DNA from 2 places in the Bacillus sp. PK6-013 genome. Region 2 is predicted to be linked to the other one. Evidence: a T-box and tRNA genes for the amino acid it is inferred to sense, from the RefSeq annotation. Region 2 holds a T-box; the other holds one or more tRNA genes.

Region 1 (4,414 bases), 510 kb from region 2:
AAGAGCGATGGATTTTTCCATTTCATGAAGGTGCTTTTTGCAGTCTTCGCATGATTGGAGGTGCTCTTTTAATTGCGATTCATCTTCCGGTAGTATGTCTCCGTCAAGGTATTTATGCATAAGCTGAACAATATGCTCCGGACAGCTCATTTCATCACCCCACTTAAAGATCCCTTAATTGTTTTCTGAGAGCCTCTCTGCCCCTGTGTATCCTCGTTTTCACCGTACCTACGGGAATATTAAGGATTTCACTGATCTCAATGAGTGAGAGCTCATCAATGTACTTTAATACGATGACCGTCCTGTATTTATCGGGAAGCCTTAAGATTTTTTCCTGGATGGTGCTGTGCAGCTCCAAAGAAACCACTTCATCCTCTGGAAGCGCAACATCCGCCGCAACCTGGGAATACATCGTCAGTCCTTCAGTCCCCGCCACCTCTGCATCCAAGTAATAGTCCGGCTTTTTTTTACGGATACGATCGATGGTCAAATTGGTTGCGATTCGATAAAGCCATGTGGAAAATTTCCGGTTGATATCAAAACTGTCGATATTCACGTATGCTCTGATAAACGCTTCCTGCGCAATATCTTCCGCCTCATGCGCATTGCCGAGCATACGGTAGCAAAGCTGATAAATTTTGTCTTTGTAAATATCCACGATGTCTGCAAATGCATTACGATCGCCTTTTTTCACCTGTTTGATTCTTTTTTTAATCATTGTTTCCATATTTATCTAACCTCTGCCTTCACCGGTCTTTATGTATACGAATTGATTTTTATAAGGTTTCATTAAATTCATAAAAATAGTTTATCAAATTTTTGGCAGGGTGTAGATGCTTTGACAGGGATCATGCGCTTAATATTAGCTTAAAATTATTATACAATCTAAATATTATGAAACTGAGACTTTTTTATAAAAAAAGCAGCCTAAGGCCGCTCTTCAACCGCACCTAAAGCAGCTTTTCGCCAAACAGCGACCCCATTAAGGCGACTGCCGCTTCAGCCGTCCTGTTTTTCTCATCCAATATCGGGTTGACTTCGACAAACTCAGCGGACGTAATCAGCTTCGATTCTTCCAGCATTTCCATCGCCAGGTGGCTTTCCCTGTAGCTGATGCCTCCCGCTACCGGGGTTCCGACACCCGGGGCATCGTTCGGATCAAGCGCGTCTAAATCGAGTGACAGATGGACACCGTCCGTTCTGCCGCGCAAATAGTCTATCGTTTCTTCCATCACCCTCGTCATACCGAGGCGGTCGATTTCATGCATTGTATACACTTTGATCCCTTTGTCGCGAATCAATTCTTTTTCCCCGTCATCAAGTGACCTCGCACCGATGATGACGATGTTCTCCGCTTTAATTTTCGTTTCTTTTCCATAGATGCCTGTCAGCCCTTCATGGCCGATCCCCAGGCTGATGGCGAGCGGCATGCCGTGAATATTGCCTGAAGGAGACGTTTCTTTCGTATTTAAATCAGCATGGGCATCATACCAGATCACACCCAGGTTTTGATAATGCTTCACAAGGCCGGCCAGCGTTCCGATCGCTATGCTGTGGTCACCGCCCAGCACGAGCGGAAAAGCACCTGAAGCCACGATCTTATCAACGGTCTCAGCAAGTTTTGCACTCGCTTTTGTAATCGCTTTCAAATTTCTCAGCTCTTCAGATGCCGGCTCCCCGCCTTCTTTCTCATCCTCTCTTTGCCCGATCGTCATATCGCCGAGGTCTTCAATATCCTGACAAAGGCTTTCCAACCGTTCATTAACACCGGCACAGCGAATCGCGCTCGGTCCCATATCGACTCCCCGCCTCAGCTGACCGAGATCCATCGGTACGCCGATCATTGAAATCTGCTGTTTTAACATATGATATCCCCCTTTCAGACCTTCATTGTACCTTCCAATTCGGAATTGACTCAACAAGACATTTTTTTGAATAGTTATACAAAAAAGACAAAATAAAAAGGACATCCTAACAGGATGTCCAAAAACTGGGCTAGCTGGATTCGAACCAGCGCATGACGGAGTCAAAGTCCGTTGCCTTACCGCTTGGCTATAGCCCAATAATGGTGGAGGGGGACGGATTCGAACCGCCGAACCCTGAGGGAGCGGATTTACAGTCCGCCGCGTTTAGCCACTTCGCTACCCCTCCAAAAACAGTGCCGGCCAGAGGACTTGAACCCCCAACCTACTGATTACAAGTCAGTTGCTCTACCAATTGAGCTAGACCGGCATGATACGGTATCTTATGCAGTTACCGGCGCGGTTGTGACAAAAACCGATCCAGAAAAATGGTGGAGGATGACGGGATCGAACCGCCGACCCTCTGCTTGTAAGGCAGATGCTCTCCCAGCTGAGCTAATCCTCCGCAGTACAGGACGTACAAGTGCATGCGTTGCAACAGGACGTTGCGATCTTAGCATGCCTTCCTTGCCTTTAAAGTACAAGTGCGCGTTGCAACAGGACGTTGCGACCTTAGCATGCCTTCCTTTTAAAAATTCCGGTATTCGCAGCGTGCTGTCCAAAAAAAATGGTGACCCGTACGGGATTCGAACCCGTGTTACCGCCGTGAAAGGGCGGTGTCTTAACCACTTGACCAACGGGCCATCATCGTGTTTCAAGCAGCTCTCGTAAAGCTGACAAAAGTTATTATATACAGGTTCCTCCCCATTTGTAAAGGGGTAAATTAAAATTTTTATTTTCAAATTTTTTATTCATAAACATTGAGAAAAACGCAGAAATTTTGTTTAAAATAGGGCTATCTGATGTGCAAGAGAGGGGACGCGAAAAATGATACTGGTAAGTTCATGTCTGGCCGGGGTGGAATGCCGCTATAACGGATCGCACAGCTATGTGGGGAAAATCAATAAGCTTGTTGAAGAAAAAAAAGCGGTGATTGCTTGTCCCGAGCTGCTCGGCGGATTTCAAACGCCAAGGGAACCGGCCGAAATTATAGGCGGGTCGGGAGAAGACGTTTTAGACGGCAGGGCGGTGATCAACACACAATCGGGAAAAGACGTAACAGACCTGTATATAAAAGGAGCTTATCTAACATTGGAGATGGCAAGGCAAATCAAGGCTGATACGATCGTGTTGAAGGAAAACAGCCCGTCTTGCGGCAGCGGCCATATATACGATGGAAGTTTCTCAAGCCAAAAAATAGCCGGCAACGGTGTTACAGCAGCGCTTCTGAAAAAAGAAGGCTTCCGTGTGATTTCCGAACACCAAATAGACGAGCTGTAATACCTGAACATAAGCGCAGTTCATCTGCGCTTTATTTTATGTCGGCAATCCGTTGTTTAGAACTTCATTGAAATAAAATTTTAATATTTACCTTTTTTTATTGAAATAATATTCCACCCTTAATATACTGAAAATTAAGAAATATATGCACTTCATCATCAGGAGGAGTTGTCGATGGAAAACAGCCATTTAGGTTCATTAACGACCGAACGCCGGAATGAAAGATCCAGGCGCATTCACCAGTCAAAGACGATTGATATTTTGAAAATCATCAATGATGAAGACAAAACTGTGGCCGAAGCTGTACAAGAAGTCTTACCAGAAGTTAAGACCGCCGTTGACTTCGCCGTCGGGTCGTTAAAGAAAGGGGGACGGATCATCTACATCGGTGCCGGTACAAGCGGGAGACTCGGCGTACTCGATGCAGCTGAATGCCCGCCGACGTTCAGCATATCTCCCGAGTCGGTCATTGGCATCATTGCAGGAGGAGAAAAAGCTCTGTACAAAGCCGTCGAAGGCGCTGAAGATCACGAGGCATTCGGCAGACGGGATTTATCAGCCGTTAACCTCTCAAACAATGATACCGTAATCGGAATCGCCGCCAGTGGTCGGACTCCATACGTTCTCGGCGCTTTGAAGTATGCCAGGGAAAGTGGCGCCAAGACCGTCTCACTGACATGCAACAAAAACTCGGCGATCAGCCAGGTGTCAGATCACAGCATAGAAGTGGTCGTCGGCCCTGAAGTTATTGCCGGATCGACGAGAATGAAAGCAGCAACCGCTCATAAAATGATTTTAAACATGATTTCAACGGCGGCCATGATCAAAATGGGAAAAGTCTATGAAAACCTCATGGTAGACGTAAAAGTAAGCAATGACAAATTAAAGGAGCGGGCGATTCGCATCATCCAAACGGTCACAGGTGTTCCAAAAGAAGCGGCGGCACTAGCGTTAGAAAAATCCCATAACCAGGTCAAAACCGCCATCATCATGCTGAAAACAAACGAAGATGCGGCCGCTTCCGAAAACCTGCTTGAGAAATCAGAAGGCGATATCGAAAAAGCTCTATCCATTTATGAAGACCAAGTTTAAAGAAGAAAGGAAGAAACAATGGCTGCAGGAGGATTGGAAATCATTCAGAATATGCTTCACAGATTGCCGCAATCTGAACG
Region 2 (4,414 bases):
CTTGTCGGAAATCCCAAAGCTCTAAAAGCTTTCGGGCTTACATCCAACACAGCGCCCGGCATTCTGCCGACATCATATTTATAGACTGTAATGACTTTCTTTGGTTTTGCTTTAGAATAGGCTCTTATTTTTGTGCCTTTTCTCGGAACATCGAAGCCCATCTTTGTGGCGCAGTCCCAATGGCCGAGCCTTTTGCCGTCAGCGCCGACTTTGCCCACGCCGTTGTACCAAGTGATGTAGCCGCTGACTTTTTTCGTTTTAGCACTCGCCTCACCGGCAAAATTGAATGCCAATAGCAAGCTGCCTGCCAAAACAAAAACAGAAAAAAGTATCTTCTTCATATAAAAATATCCTCCGTGAATGGGATTTTTTTCTGACATTCAAATTATACCTTTTTTCATAGAAATGGTATTTTACAGTTTGTTTACGTTTAAAATGCAATTATTACGCCCAGTTTTCTACCAGACTATCAAGAACAGATGACACCTTTGCCGGGATCGTTCGTATATAAAAGAGAAACCAAAATGAATAGGATGATCACAGTGAAAAAATCGAAACTGATCTCGTTATCCGCGGCTGCGATGCTTTTCGCCGTTCCCCTATCTGGATGTTCATCATCCGCTTCAGACCGTTCACAGGAGGTCTCAGAAGACCATTCCATTCAAAAATACGATCTCGTATGGTTTGATTACGTGAATGACAGCGAATCCGACAAAGCACCTTTACTGAAAGCATCATACGTGAAAAATGGGAAAGAAAAGACGGAGACTTTCAAAAAATATGTAGAAAATGTGGAAAATGTCGAACAGCCTTATATTAAAATCCGCGATCATGAAGCCTTCATCTACCGTCCCCCATACATCAAATATGACCAGGAGCCGCTTGAGGGCGTCGTCAAAGATAAAGTGGAACAAAAAAGCAGTGATGAACAATGAAGAAAAAAAGCGCTCCTCTTATTTTGATCATGGCGCTGTCTCTCTTGCTGCCTTTTGCTCAAGCAGAGGCAACAGGCAGCAATGGAACATCCGGAACCAAGGCTTCGAGTTCCTCGGCTAATAACAGCTCTTTAAAAACACGTCCGGGTTCAGTCAACCAGAGAATGCGCAGTTATATGAATCAGTCTGCGAGCCGACAATATTTAAACAAGAGCAGTCAGTTCAACGCCATCCAGCGGACACTGCCGTCCAATGCCCTGTACAAAGGGAGCATCAAGCGGACACTCAATCAAAATCCTGCTGGATCAGCCTTTTTGAATTACTACTTTCCATACTGGATGATCTTCCACGCGGGCGGATATACAGCAGAACAAAAAAGCATGCTCCGCACCGCCGGAATCAAAGAAAAAGCGCTCTCTGAACGAAAAGAAAAAAGATATTGGCTGTTGATTGAAGATCAAAACGGAAAAGAACATGCCGTCCTCGTCTCGAAAAAACAGTATGACAACATTCAAAAAGGGGATCGGGTTGAAGTGCGCCGCAAACAGATCACCAAAAAATAGCTGAAACAAGAGCCGGTCATCATCATGATGCCGGCTTTTCTCGTCATATCAAAAAAGGGCTTGCATGGATGAAAACCATCTGTTAAAATTCGTTTCATAGCTAATGATTCTGAAAATAAAAAGGCAGGCGTCACGATTTGGATAGATCCCCCCATCTTCGACAGGAAGAACACGACACACTCATCAAGCTGAAACGCATGCCGATCGAGTCCTTGAATCTTGAAGCCATTTCGGTTGCCACCAACCTTTACCGGTCAGCGCAAAAGCTCCGCGTCAAAATGGAGACCGAGATCCTTTCCTCATATCAATTGTCATGGACGGCTTTTTCGATTCTTTACGATCTATGGGTATGGGGCAGACTTGAAACGAGAAAACTCGCTGAACTGTCAGGCATTTCAACAGCCACTGCGAGCAATGTCATTAAAACGCTTGAAAAAAAGAACTTTTGCGGAAAAAGCACGGATCCGCGAGACCGCAGACACGTATACGCCGAGATCACCCCTGAAGGAAAAGCCGCTATTGAAGAGCTCTATCCGGCGTTCCACAAAGGGGAAACAATGCTGATCAAAGGCATGACAAAAGAGGAGCAGAATACATTGATCGAGCTCCTTCGAAAAGTGAACGACAATCTTCATAAACCATAAGCAACGACGGGAACAAGTAGCGGGCTGTCTCCCTGTTCCAGAGAGCCGGCGGCTGGTGCGAGCCGGTACAAAGGCAGACGCGAATTACCTCCCCGAGCTTTCTTTGTGAACCTTCAAGTAGCAAAGAACGGGAAACCGTTATCTGAAATAGAGCGGAAGACGGAGGTCTTCAACCAGGGTGGTACCGCGTGCATTTGAGCCACGTCCCTTATCGGGATGAGGCTCTTTTTTTATACAAAAAAGGAGGAGTTATCATGCAGCAACAACAATTTGATCAACTGACAACTGCCGAGAAGCGGGAAGTCGAAAGGCAGCTTCACTTATATATGAACGGAGCGGAGGAGGTCATTCCCCCGGAAGAACTGCGGGCAAAGCTGGCCAAATCGATTTTGACCGGCGAACCGCTGAAAATTAAACTTGGTCTCGATCCGTCGGCGCCTGACGTTCATTTAGGCCACACTGTCGTCTTGAATAAGCTGCGCCAATTTCAGGAAAATGGGCATATCGTCCAGCTCCTGATCGGCGATTTCACAGGAAAAATCGGCGATCCGACAGGAAAATCCGCCGCAAGGAAACAGCTGACGGACGAAGAAGTCCGCCGCAATGCCGAAACATACTTTCAACAGTTTGGAAAAGTGCTTGATCAGAACAAAGTCGAGCTTCACTACAACTCAAAATGGCTGAAACGATTAACCTTGGAAGACGTCATTACGCTCGCGGGCAAAATTACCGTCGCCCGTCTAATGGAACGCGATGATTTTGAAGAAAGAATTGCCATGCAAAAGCCGATTTCGCTTCATGAATTCTTTTACCCGTTGATGCAGGGATATGATTCGGTCGTTCTCGACAGCGATATCGAACTGGGCGGAACGGATCAGCATTTTAACGTGCTCATGGGCAGACACTTTCAGGAAAAGTATGGAAAAGAAAAACAGGTCGTCATTCTCATGCCGCTGCTCGAAGGACTTGACGGGGTTGAAAAAATGTCGAAATCAAAGAACAATTACATCGGCATTGATGAAGACCCTCATGAAATGTTCGGAAAAACGATGTCGCTTCCGGACAGTTTGATGAAAAAATATATCCATCTTGCGACCAACCTGGAGGCGGAAGATAAAAAACGACTTGTCAAAGATTTGGAAACGGGGGCCGTTCATCCGCGAGATGCGAAAATGCTTCTCGGGAAAATCATCGTCAACATGTATCATGGAAGCGAGGCGGCCGAAGCGGCCGAACAGCAGTTTAAAAAGGTTTTTCAGCAAAACAGCGCGCCGGACAATATAACGTCTGTACACTGGCAAGGTGACGGAACGGTGCCTGTCACCGATTTATTGGTGACGCTCGGACTCCTCCCTTCCAAAAGCGAAGCCCGCCGAATGATCCAAAACGGTGGCGTTAAAATCAACGGCATCAAAGCAGAATCGATTCATGCGGATGTGGCGGTCGAACACGGTATGATTATCCAAGTCGGCAAACGGAAGTTTGTCAAATTGCAAATGTCTCAATAAACATTCAGCCTAATCATCCTTTTAAAAGGATCGATTAGGCTGTTTTTCATGAAAAGCGCAGGCGTTAGAATTTGCAACAGGTCGGTATTCAATCGCCTGATGGTTTCGATTCGAAAAGCATATCCGAACGGCCTCCCGAACACCTTGATCTTAATTTTGCCTTCACCTCTCTGATTGCAAATAAGGCCGCCAGCGGCGGCCTGCCATTTTACGATTCATTTGTCTTCTCTTATGCAGCAACAGCGCTGCCATCCTTCCTTCAGCAGCTCAAATGTCAGCTCGTTTGTGTCGGGCACGATCAAATCAGCCCCGCTCAGCGATGTCTCATCACCGACTCCCACCGCAAACATCCCTGCGGATTTGATCGCGGCGATCCCGGCTTCAGCGTCTTCGATTGCTGCACACTGAGACGGAGGCACACCGAGCAGCGCTGCGGCCGTCAAAAAAATTTCGGGGTCCGGCTTTCCGCGAGCAAGCGCAGCCGGGTCAACGACAGCATGAAATTCGTCCATGAGCCCGAGCCGTTGCAAAATAGCGGGCGCGTTTCGGCTTGACGAAGCTAACGCGATGCTTACATTTTCCCTTTTCAATTCGGCAAATAGCCCGGCGATTCCCGGCAACAGGTCATGCGGTGTCAAGTTTTGGATCAGCTGTTGGTAGTATTGATTTTTCCGGCGCATGATCTCTTGTTTCTCCGCCTCCCGATACGTTCCGGCCGCACCGCCGTGAATCAAAATCGTGTTAAGCGACCGCTCTCTGTCGAT

The links. A T-box is a leader RNA that pairs with one kind of tRNA and senses whether it is charged. The one in region 2 lies ahead of tyrS (tyrosine--tRNA ligase), so its partner is inferred to be a tRNA-Tyr.
Region 1: it encodes a tRNA-Tyr, which carries the amino acid that the T-box ahead of tyrS (tyrosine--tRNA ligase) is inferred to sense. The anticodon was not compared.

What each region holds. Positions count from the first base shown of each region.
Region 1 covers NZ_CP096417.1:4,101,298-4,105,711, forward strand. The annotation lists gene rsiW (anti-sigma-W factor RsiW) at 1-150, opposite strand, end outside; gene sigW (RNA polymerase sigma factor SigW) at 164-727, opposite strand; gene rocF (arginase) at 951-1,865, opposite strand; tRNA gene M1E03_RS20560 (tRNA-Gln) at 1,991-2,062, opposite strand; tRNA gene M1E03_RS20565 (tRNA-Tyr) at 2,067-2,151, opposite strand; tRNA gene M1E03_RS20570 (tRNA-Thr) at 2,160-2,232, opposite strand; tRNA gene M1E03_RS20575 (tRNA-Val) at 2,292-2,367, opposite strand; tRNA gene M1E03_RS20580 (tRNA-Glu) at 2,531-2,605, opposite strand; gene M1E03_RS20585 (2-thiouracil desulfurase family protein) at 2,790-3,242, shown strand; gene murQ (N-acetylmuramic acid 6-phosphate etherase) at 3,417-4,334, shown strand; gene M1E03_RS20595 (MurR/RpiR family transcriptional regulator) at 4,353-4,414, shown strand, end outside.
Region 2 covers NZ_CP096417.1:3,591,324-3,595,737, forward strand. The annotation lists gene M1E03_RS18130 (RlpA-like double-psi beta-barrel domain-containing protein) at 1-341, opposite strand, end outside; gene M1E03_RS18135 (hypothetical protein) at 534-935, shown strand; gene M1E03_RS18140 (hypothetical protein) at 932-1,498, shown strand; gene M1E03_RS18145 (MarR family transcriptional regulator) at 1,696-2,142, shown strand; T-box leader at 2,137-2,354, shown strand; gene tyrS (tyrosine--tRNA ligase) at 2,397-3,650, shown strand; gene pgmB (beta-phosphoglucomutase) at 3,866-4,414, opposite strand, start outside.